One region of the Brassicibacter mesophilus genome, then DNA from elsewhere that is predicted to be linked to it. Evidence: a T-box and tRNA genes for the amino acid it is inferred to sense, from the RefSeq annotation. Region 1 holds a T-box; the other regions hold tRNA genes.

Evidence for each region. The T-box of region 1 lies ahead of argS (arginine--tRNA ligase). A T-box ahead of a tRNA ligase gene usually reads a tRNA of that ligase, here a tRNA-Arg.
Region 2: it has a tRNA-Arg gene. The T-box ahead of argS (arginine--tRNA ligase) is inferred to sense a tRNA for this amino acid. The anticodon was not compared.
Region 3: it has a tRNA-Arg gene. The T-box ahead of argS (arginine--tRNA ligase) is inferred to sense a tRNA for this amino acid. The anticodon was not compared.

Annotation. Positions count from the first base shown of each region.
Region 1 covers NZ_JBNPXI010000001.1:87,826-91,044, reverse strand. The annotation lists gene argS (arginine--tRNA ligase) at 1-1,706, opposite strand, end outside; T-box leader at 1,762-1,971, opposite strand; gene HNR33_RS00505 (PRK06851 family protein) at 2,222-3,219, shown strand, end outside.
Region 2 covers NZ_JBNPXI010000026.1:36,505-39,723, forward strand. The annotation lists gene HNR33_RS19590 (5'-nucleotidase C-terminal domain-containing protein) at 1-157, opposite strand, end outside; gene tadA (tRNA adenosine(34) deaminase TadA) at 648-1,097, opposite strand; tRNA gene HNR33_RS19600 (tRNA-Arg) at 1,122-1,198, opposite strand; gene HNR33_RS19605 (D-alanyl-D-alanine carboxypeptidase family protein) at 1,261-2,418, opposite strand; gene HNR33_RS19610 (M1 family metallopeptidase) at 2,636-3,219, opposite strand, start outside.
Region 3 covers NZ_JBNPXI010000003.1:30,240-33,458, reverse strand. The annotation lists gene HNR33_RS05085 (Spo0E family sporulation regulatory protein-aspartic acid phosphatase) at 179-352, shown strand; gene HNR33_RS05080 (hypothetical protein) at 1,174-1,323, shown strand; tRNA gene HNR33_RS05075 (tRNA-Arg) at 1,512-1,588, opposite strand; gene HNR33_RS05070 (class I SAM-dependent methyltransferase) at 1,706-2,410, opposite strand; gene HNR33_RS05065 (hypothetical protein) at 2,599-2,832, shown strand; gene HNR33_RS05060 (alpha/beta hydrolase) at 2,977-3,219, opposite strand, start outside.

The DNA.
Region 1 (3,219 bases):
ATTGTCAAAGTAATAAGATTAATCCATGATGACTTTTTATCGATATTTTCCTCTGAAATTATCTTATTATCATGATAGAATTTATTAAAAATATTAGATAAATCATAAATATAGTCACATATTTTGTTAGGTGCCTTATCTGTAAAGCTTAACTCTACAATTTCATTAAATTTTGAGAGCTTTAAGAATAGGTTTCTTTCTACTTCACTGGATGGAGTATCTATTTTATTGTCATATTGGAAATCTTCATTAGCAATTTTCCTAAGAATAGACTTGATTCTAACAACTGTATATAAAATATATGGACCAGTGTTTCCTTCAAATGAGGAAAATCTATCAATATCAAATACATAATCTTTTGTGATTTGGTTAGATAAATCACCATATTTTAAAGCAGATAGTCCTACTTTTCTTGCAATTTCATCTACTTCGCTAGGGTCAATATTTTTATTTTCCTTAAGCTTATCGTGAACAGCATCCTTAATTATTTTAATCAAATCTTGGAGTCTCATTACTCCACCTTCTCTTGTTTTAAAAGGCTTACCATCCTTACCATTCATGGTACCAAAACCGATAAAATCTAGTTTTAAATCTTCGCCTGCAATCTTAGTTTTCTTAGCACATCTAAACACTTGCTCAAAGTGTAGCTCTTGTCTTTTGTCAACCACATATATGATTTGGTCAGGGTTATATTCCTTAACTCTTTCCCAAATTGTTGCAAGGTCAGTTGTACTGTATAAAGAAGCACCATCAGATTTTAGAACGATAAAAGGAGGAATGGTATGGGTATCTGTTTCTTTAGAAACATCAACTACTAACAATCCTTGACTTTCAGAAGTATAGTGGTTATCTTTCAGATAGTCTACCATTATATTTATATACTGTTGACAGTCACTTTCACCTTTCCAAAGATCAAAGTTTACATTTAAATTACCGTAACCCTTTTTTAAATCAGCTACAGAAACATTTAATATATGTTTCCATAATTCAACATAGCCTTTTCGTCCTTTTTGAAGCTCAGAAGTTGCTCGCTTGGATTCTTCCATAGCCGTGTTATCAGATTTTGCTAGTTTACTGGCAGCAGGGTATATATCTTCAAGCTCATCTATGGTAAAAGGTGCTTCTTGTGGATACTCTCCTTGAAAATTTTCATCAAAATATGGAAGATTTGGGTTTCGTCTTTTAAGCTCAGAGATTACCATACCTATTTGTAGGCCCCAATCACCTAAATGAACATCTCCTATTACATTATGTCCTACATATTTAGAAATTCTCTTGAGACTTTCACCAATTATCGCTGCTCGTAGATGACCGACATGAAGGGGTTTTGCAACATTTGCCCCACCATAATCGATAATAATGGTTTTAGGATTAGGTTCTTCATCATAACCCAATTTTTTACGGGTATACATTTCGTTTATACACTCAGCAAGGAAACTATCCTTAATATTGATGTTGATAAAGCCAGGGCCTGCAATTGAAACATCTTCAAATATTTCAAATTTTTTCAGTTCATTTAATATCTCATTGGCTATTTGAATAGGTGCTTTTTTATATTGTTTAGCAGCAGGAAGGGCACCATTGCACTGAAATTGGCATAAATCCGGTCTATTTGATACAGTGACTAAACCATATTTTCTATCATACCCCTTTTGTTCAAAAGTATCTTCAACTATAGTACTTATTCTTTTAATAAGCGTTTGCATATACATACCTCCCAGTTTGATTATTTAAAAAACAAAATAAAAACCCGTCTCTAATAATAGAGACGGGTATAAATCCGCGGTACCACTCAAATTGACTAACATAGTCCACTCAAAACTTTAACGCAGTTAACGGCTAACCCTTACAAACTGTTCAGGCAGCTCCTCAAAGGCCCTTTTCTCCATTTGATTTCTTGCAGAACTTCCACCAAATTTCTGCTCGCTATTAGAAAATATAAATGGGTACTCTTCTCTTCATCGAATTTTCAAGATATATTTATTGATTATTTTATATTATGGTGTATTTACTGTCAATGTATTCTTATAAAATTATACAGTGCAAGTATATATGATATCCATCGAAGGCTTTAATAGAAAGTAAGAGAAAGATTCTTAAGCAGTAATAAAAATAATGCTATATAATTAATTTTTTATGCACAATATCATAACAATAATAATAGAATATAAATTAGAAGAAACAAAAACGATAATGAATATCAATTGAAAGGAGAATGTATATGGCAGGCAGAATAAGGAGGTTAATTCCAGGAGGGAACACTTCAAAAGGTTTTTATTCATACTATGACAATATAATTGAAAAGGATGCAAACAGAATTTTTATATTAAAAGGTGGTCCAGGAACAGGAAAATCGTCGTTAATGAAAAAAGTAGCTAAAGAAATGTTAGAAAGAGGTTATGATGTTGAGTATCATCACTGCTCGTCAGATAATAATTCTATAGATGGTATAGTAATACCAAAGCTAAAAGTTGCAATGATAGATGGTACAGCGCCACATGTAGTTGATCCTAAAAACCCAGGAGCAGTGGATGAAATAGTGCATCTAGGAGATTTTTGGAACACAGAAGGCATGGAAAAAAATAAAGAAAAAATTCTATATTATATAGAGAACAATAGCAAATTTTATAAAAGAGCATACAAATACTTCCCAGCTGCAAGACTTATTCAAGAAGATATCATATTGATGAACGGTGAAACTCAAGATTTTGCAAAAGTTAATATAGAAACATATAAATTAATCAAAGATATTTTTGGTGAATTAGAGACAAGTGAAAAATTAGGTAAAGAAAGACATTTATTTGGTAGTGCATACACACCTAATGGGTGGATAGAGTATACAGATACATTACTAGAGGGTTTAGAGATAGTTTATTATATTAAAGGGGATTATGGTACTGGTAAATCGACTTTACTTGAAAAGGTATATAAAGAAGCTATTGTTAGAGGATTAGATGTGGAAGTGCATCATACACCATTGATTCCAGAAAAGATAGAAACAGTTATTATAAAAGAGCTAAGCGTAGCACTAACCATTAGTAAAGTAGCAGAAGAAGAAAACTACAATACCATAGACCTTGATCAATACCTAAGTACAGATATACTAGAAAAGTATAAGGAAAATATTGAACAAGATAAACAGGTATATCAACAGCTAATAGATATAGCTTTATCTAATATAGCTGCTGCAAAGAAAAATCATGATATAATAGAAACCTT
Region 2 (3,219 bases), on a different contig from region 1:
TACTTATAATCCCTTGTTCATGAAGATTTAATATTGCTTTCTTGTACTGTGAGTCTGAGATATCTGTAAATGTGTCTATGCTTTCACCATAAATAGGCAAGCATACGCTGAAAACAAGGATAAAACATAAAGCAAAGCTCAAAAATCTTTTTGTCATACTTAACTGCCTCCTTTTAATTAATTGCACATTTCAGTTCATTCAACTATTATTATAATATAAGAAATGACAATATGTAACTCTGTTAACAAAATTTTTACATATTTTTTAATTGTATTTTCTCATATCTTTTGTTACTGATTTGATATAATGATGTTATTAGAAAAAAATTGCTAGAGTGGTGATATAATTGTTAAAAATACAAGATAAGGCTATTTCTTATGTTAAAAAGAATGGTTTAGATTTTATTGTTGAAGTCACTTCTTCTCCATGTGGGTGAGTTGGAACAGTAAGGAATCTAAGTGTTAGATCTTCTAAAAGCTTTAAGAATAACGGAAACTATAGGGAGCAGGTCTTTGAGGGGATAAAAGTTTTTGTTCCTAAGGCTGCTGATATTAAAGGTGACATTTATATTTTTCAAAACATTAAACTTCCTTTTATTGGACCTATTTGGGGCATAAAAGGAAAAATATAAAAGAGATAGCTTTCGCTATCTCTTTCTCAATTTCTTAAAGAAATCTTTCATTACATCCGAACATTCTTTTTGCATTATATCCCACGTTATATCCACTTGATGATTAAAGCTTTGGTTTTGAACTAAATTAATAACCGAACCACAAGCACCCATTTTGGGGTCACTGGAACCAATCACGAGCCTTTCTAACCTTGAATTAATTATTGCACCAGCACACATAGGACATGGCTCTATAGTGACGTACATAGTGCATCCTAAAAGTCTCCATCCATCTAATACTTCACTTGCTTTCTTAATTGCTATGATTTCGGCATGAGCAATAGGATCCTTAAGAGTCTCCCTCATGTTATACCCAGCACTTATTACTTTATTCCCTTTTACAATAATAGCACCAACTGGAACTTCGTCAGCGCTATAGGCTTTATATGCTTCATCTAATGCTAATCGCATAAAATATTCATCCATATTATCATCCTCAAAAAACAATAATGGCGCTCCCGAGAGGAATCGAACCTCCGACACACGCCTTAGGAGGGCGCCGCTCTATCCTGCTGAGCTACGGGAGCACATTTATTGAACAATTATATATTTTACAGTAAAATACTATATTTGTCAATGCAAGGTTTCACTATAAGCCTACTAAGTTTGCCAAAAACCTAAATATCCTACTAAATACACCTGCTTTAGCTACATCTCTATTAACTATTAAATCAATATTTTCTTCTTCTTCGCCATTTTTCACAATAATTGTGCCTACTTTTGTTCCCTTTTTTATTGGGGCTTTAATATTTTCATCAAGTTGTATCTCTTGCTCTATATTTTCGCCGTTCTTAACTAATAGATACAAATCTCTTTGTGGCAAAATATCTACTGTAGGCTTTTTAGCATTGTCTATTTCTATGGTTTTGATATGTATATCCTTGTTTAAAACTTGTATTTTTTTATAATTGTTCACCCCATATTGTAAAAGCTCTAAACTTTTGTTTTTTCTTTCTTCTTCACTTTTAGCTCCCATAAGTATGCCAATAAGCCTAAATGGCTTTTGGTTCTCTTCTGACTCCTTGACGACTATAGTTGACACTAGGCAATATCCTGCTTTATCAGTATACCCTGTTTTAAGTCCATCTATTTCTTTAATTTCATTCAACAGTGGATTTGTATTTTCTTTTTCAAAGTTTCTTGATGGCATAATTATTCTATTCATTTTTGTTATATTAAGTATTTGAGGATACTTAGTAATTACATATCTAGCAAGCTCGAATATGTCTCTTGCTGAAATTCTGTTTTGATTACCATTCTTAAGTGGAAGTCCATTAGAATTTAAAAATGCAGCTTGAGTTAATCCAAGCTCTTGTGCTTTATTATTCATCATATTAACAAATTCGTCTTCTGTACCAGATACATGCTCTGCTATAGCTACACATGAGTCGTTAGCAGATACTATCATTATAGACGCAAGAAGTATTTCTAGTTCTATTTCTTCTCCTTCTTTAAGCTTAAATGATGTACCTTTTGTATCAGCTGCTTTTTTACTTACTTTTACTAAGTCCTTTAGGTTTACTGTGCCATTAGTTACTTGATCCATTGTAACAAGATATGTCATAATTTTAGTTATACTTGCCATTTCAATCTTGTTGTCTATGTTGTATTCATATAATATTTTTCCACTTTCGTATTCACCAAGTAAAGCGGATGCAATCCCATCTTCAATACCGCCATCACTATATGCAATACTAGATGATAAAAATATAAAAATTGAAAGAAAAATTAATATACTTTTTTTCATTTTTGCCTCCAAAGCTATGTCATAATAAAACAGTGCTATAATACTATTTATTCTTATTATATCAAAGTTATATATATTTCATTATATTTTGTAGAATTTTATTAAAAACCAATTTTAGGAATGACACTCTATTTAAATATGAATAGAATACATAAAAAAATAACTATGAGATTTTATTAAGAAATCAAAAAGGAGCCTAATAGACTCCCTGTAAATTCTATTTTCCATATAACCATTCATTTGCTAACTGATCAAAATTATCACCAGTAACTTCTTCACAAACTTTTATGAAATCCTCAGTTGTAGCATTTTTGAATTTATATTGATTGAAATAATTGTTTAGTATTGTATATAATGTTTTATCTCCATACCTTACCTTTATCTCATTTAAAAGCATAGCCCCTTTATTGTATACAAGTGGGCCATAATCATCCCAATTTTCAAACTCACTCAAAGGCTTTACAACAACTTCACTTGACTGTGATAGTACTTCCTTCGATGATTTGTAATATTCTTCCACATTGTTCGCATAGTAATTTTCTGCTACCTTATCTCCATATTTCCCTTGTGCATATACTACTTCAGAATAAGTCGTTAAAGATTCATCAAGCCAAGCTTCATCGATTTCATCATTTCCAACTACCCCATACCACCATTGATGGCCTGTTTCATGAGCTATAACAATTTCAAGATATCCTTTATAGAAATCATCATAGTATTTTTCTCCTATAAAAACAATTCCTGGATATTCCATGCCACTCGGAAAGCTTGTAGCTACAACAGAATATTGTCCATATGGGT
Region 3 (3,219 bases), on a different contig from region 1:
TCATCTTGCCAATCTACCTATCTTTTCTTCTACTTTTATACTTTTTGAGCATTCATACCTGTTGTATATATATTATATTCCTTTTTTATTCATATTTTTGCATCTTTTTCTATTTTTACTGTAAAATTTCCATAGTACAACAGGTTGAATGTAATAATTATCGAAAGGAGCATGTAATTTGTGCAACGAAAGTAAAATAGTAGAATTAATTAATGAAATTGAGGAAGTTAAAACCAAGCTGTATAGTTTAATATGTAAAAAGCAGTACAATCTCATTGATCCTGAGGTAATTAAGACAAGCGAATTGCTTGATCAACTTTTGTCTCAGTACTATAACAATAATATAAAATAGCAATTAATTAGACATATTTAACCTGTTGTGCTATCATTTGAAAACTTCCCTACCATTAAATAAAGCAATATATTTGTTAGCTTTAAGATTTCATGGTTAATATAGGCTACCTTTATGATATTGTTACATAATCATCATTACATGGGTATAAATCCCATATATAAAGAAGTTTATATGTTTAACATTTTAAAAAGACATAAAATAGTAATCATTGTTATATTAACTGATCTTTTTTTGTTCTGGCTTACTTTCTATTCAGATATTATTCTGACATTTATCAGCCCAAGCATTGAGGATTATTCAATATCAGACACTAGTTTTCCTCGAAATTATGCTGAAGTTTTATTTTGGTACCTTGTGCATATGCCCTCGTCTATAGTTTTAGAGAATATTCTTGGACACATAGTAGAATCTAAAGTTTATCTGTCTTTATCAATTATACAAACTGACTTAATAGCTTATTTCATAGAAAATCATATTAATCACAAAATGATTTCAAAAACTAGACTTTAGCGCTTATTCTTCCTTTTACTAACTTGTCCCACTCTTCTTTTTTTAGGATTCCTACTCTTTTGTAAGAGTCTTTCATACTTTATAGCCGTTTACCTCAGTATTTTAATTAATGGCTATTCTCTTTTTACATAACCATTATTCTTTTTATAATTTCCTACTATCAATATGTCCGTTATTAAAGATTTCTCCAAATTATTGATAGAAACCTTCTTCATAAAAAATAACATTTAAGTAACATTTCTTTAAACATACATGACTCTTATTCATATATGATATTGGTATAAACAATTATAGTGAGGTGTTCATAGATGTCCACAGTAGTAAGTAATTTAATCGATAGTATACATGATTTTATTTGTACTAAAGTTAATAGAAATGAAGATTTGTCTAGGTCTGACATATCTATGCTTAATCGTTGCTTTGATACTATTTTGCTTGAAATAAAATCATCAAATTAAACTCTATAGGCAGTTTATATCATCAAACGCCCTTTTAGAATTTTAAAGGGACTTATCTCTCAGGTCACATCAGATTAAAGAGTTAGATAAAATTCAATTGACTTATTTATTCTGACTGATGCAAGCGCTATATGCCATTTAGTATAAAATAAAAAACCTCATAATCATTCGGATTACAAGGTTTAAACTGGTGCGCCCTGAGGGATTCGAACCCCCGGCCAACTGATTCGAAGTCAGCTACTCTATCCAGCTGAGCTAAGAGCGCATATTCTGAATTGTTAAATCTATCAATCAGAATGATTATAGCAAAAAAATATAATAACGTCAAATTAATAAATACTGCGGGAAACAGATATCTCTATTTCCCGCTTATCATGTATCACTATTTTCTTCCCATTACTACAAGTTGAGTACATCTCTCTATTCCTGATTTATTAAAGCTTTCTTTTACTTCTCGTGTCCTTCTTTTAAATTCCTCATATTGATCATACTCTTTTGTTTTCTCAACCTTTTTGTCAAGTTTCTCTATCTTTGTTGCAAGCTTTTTAGCTAGCTCTGGATCTGTTTCATAGTCTTCAAAGATATCTTCAACATTTATTCCTGCTTCTTTTACTATATCAACTATTTCTTGTTTCTTTAAAGTCTTGCCATGATACTCACCTAGCAAAGTATCTATTTCTCCTCCAAGGTGATGAAGAAGAACATGAGTGTTTTGTGCATCTGATTGATTGTCATTAAACATCTCATTTACTATGAATATTCCACCTGGCTTTAACACTCTTTTCATTTCACTAAGTACCTTATTTATATCGGTTACGTGATGAAGAGAGTTTGATATACATACTATGTCAAATGTTTCATCTTTAAAATCCAGATTGCTTCCATCCATATGTATAAACTTTACGCCACTATCTGCATGTTTTTCTATAGCAGTGTTTACAACTTCCTGACTATTGTCTATTGCTATAATCTCATCGTAATCTTTCAAGCCCTCCTTAAGCTTCAGAGCAAATTCTCCATATCTAGTTGCTACATCTAATACTTTTCCTCCCGATACATCTGATAACTTTGACTCTAATTTTTCCATACATTTTCACTCCTATATTTATGTCTATTAATATATAGTTTATCACACATTTATGACAAATTACTACATGACTTATGTTTATATGCAAAAAAGATAACACATATCTCAGTTTTCTGATAAAATAAAAGAAAGTTCTTATAAAAATAAGCTTTTTTATTATAAAAACAACTGAAAAAGCTGCAAAGGAGTTGTTTAAAATTAGTGATAATAAGCAGTTTACTATATTCTCTATAATGTCGAAACCAAAACAAGTTGTTGATGAAAAAATACCAGATAATATTAAATTAAAACCAAGTGAGTGGTGGTGTCCTTACTGTTCAATGCCAGTTATATTTAAAAAAAACAAAAGTAGAGGAATAAAAATATGTCCTGTATGCGGAATATCAGAAAAAGATTACTGGGTGAAAAAGGTAAATTATTAAATTTAAAATTACATCCTGCAGTTGACTAGACAAAGCAACAAGTGTAGGGTTGAAAGATATAAGCATAATACTTATTGATTCTGACTTGTAAAACGTCACAACAGAGGCACAATAATAATCATGAGCAAAATGCTCATTTCTGTATTAATCATATACTACCTTGTCCTCAATGAAATTTAATATGTTATTCCAATACTCTTTATCTTTTCCAACATTCTTAAAATCACAATTTTTAATGATAAAATGTTCCCAAGAATCACGAAACCATGTCTGCACATTGGGATTTACCTCATGTAATCTCTTCGTATTAACTTTAGGAACCTCTGTATCACCCGTACATGCAATCAGAAAGACAGGTCTGTTTCCTGCACATTTGATTTGTTCTGC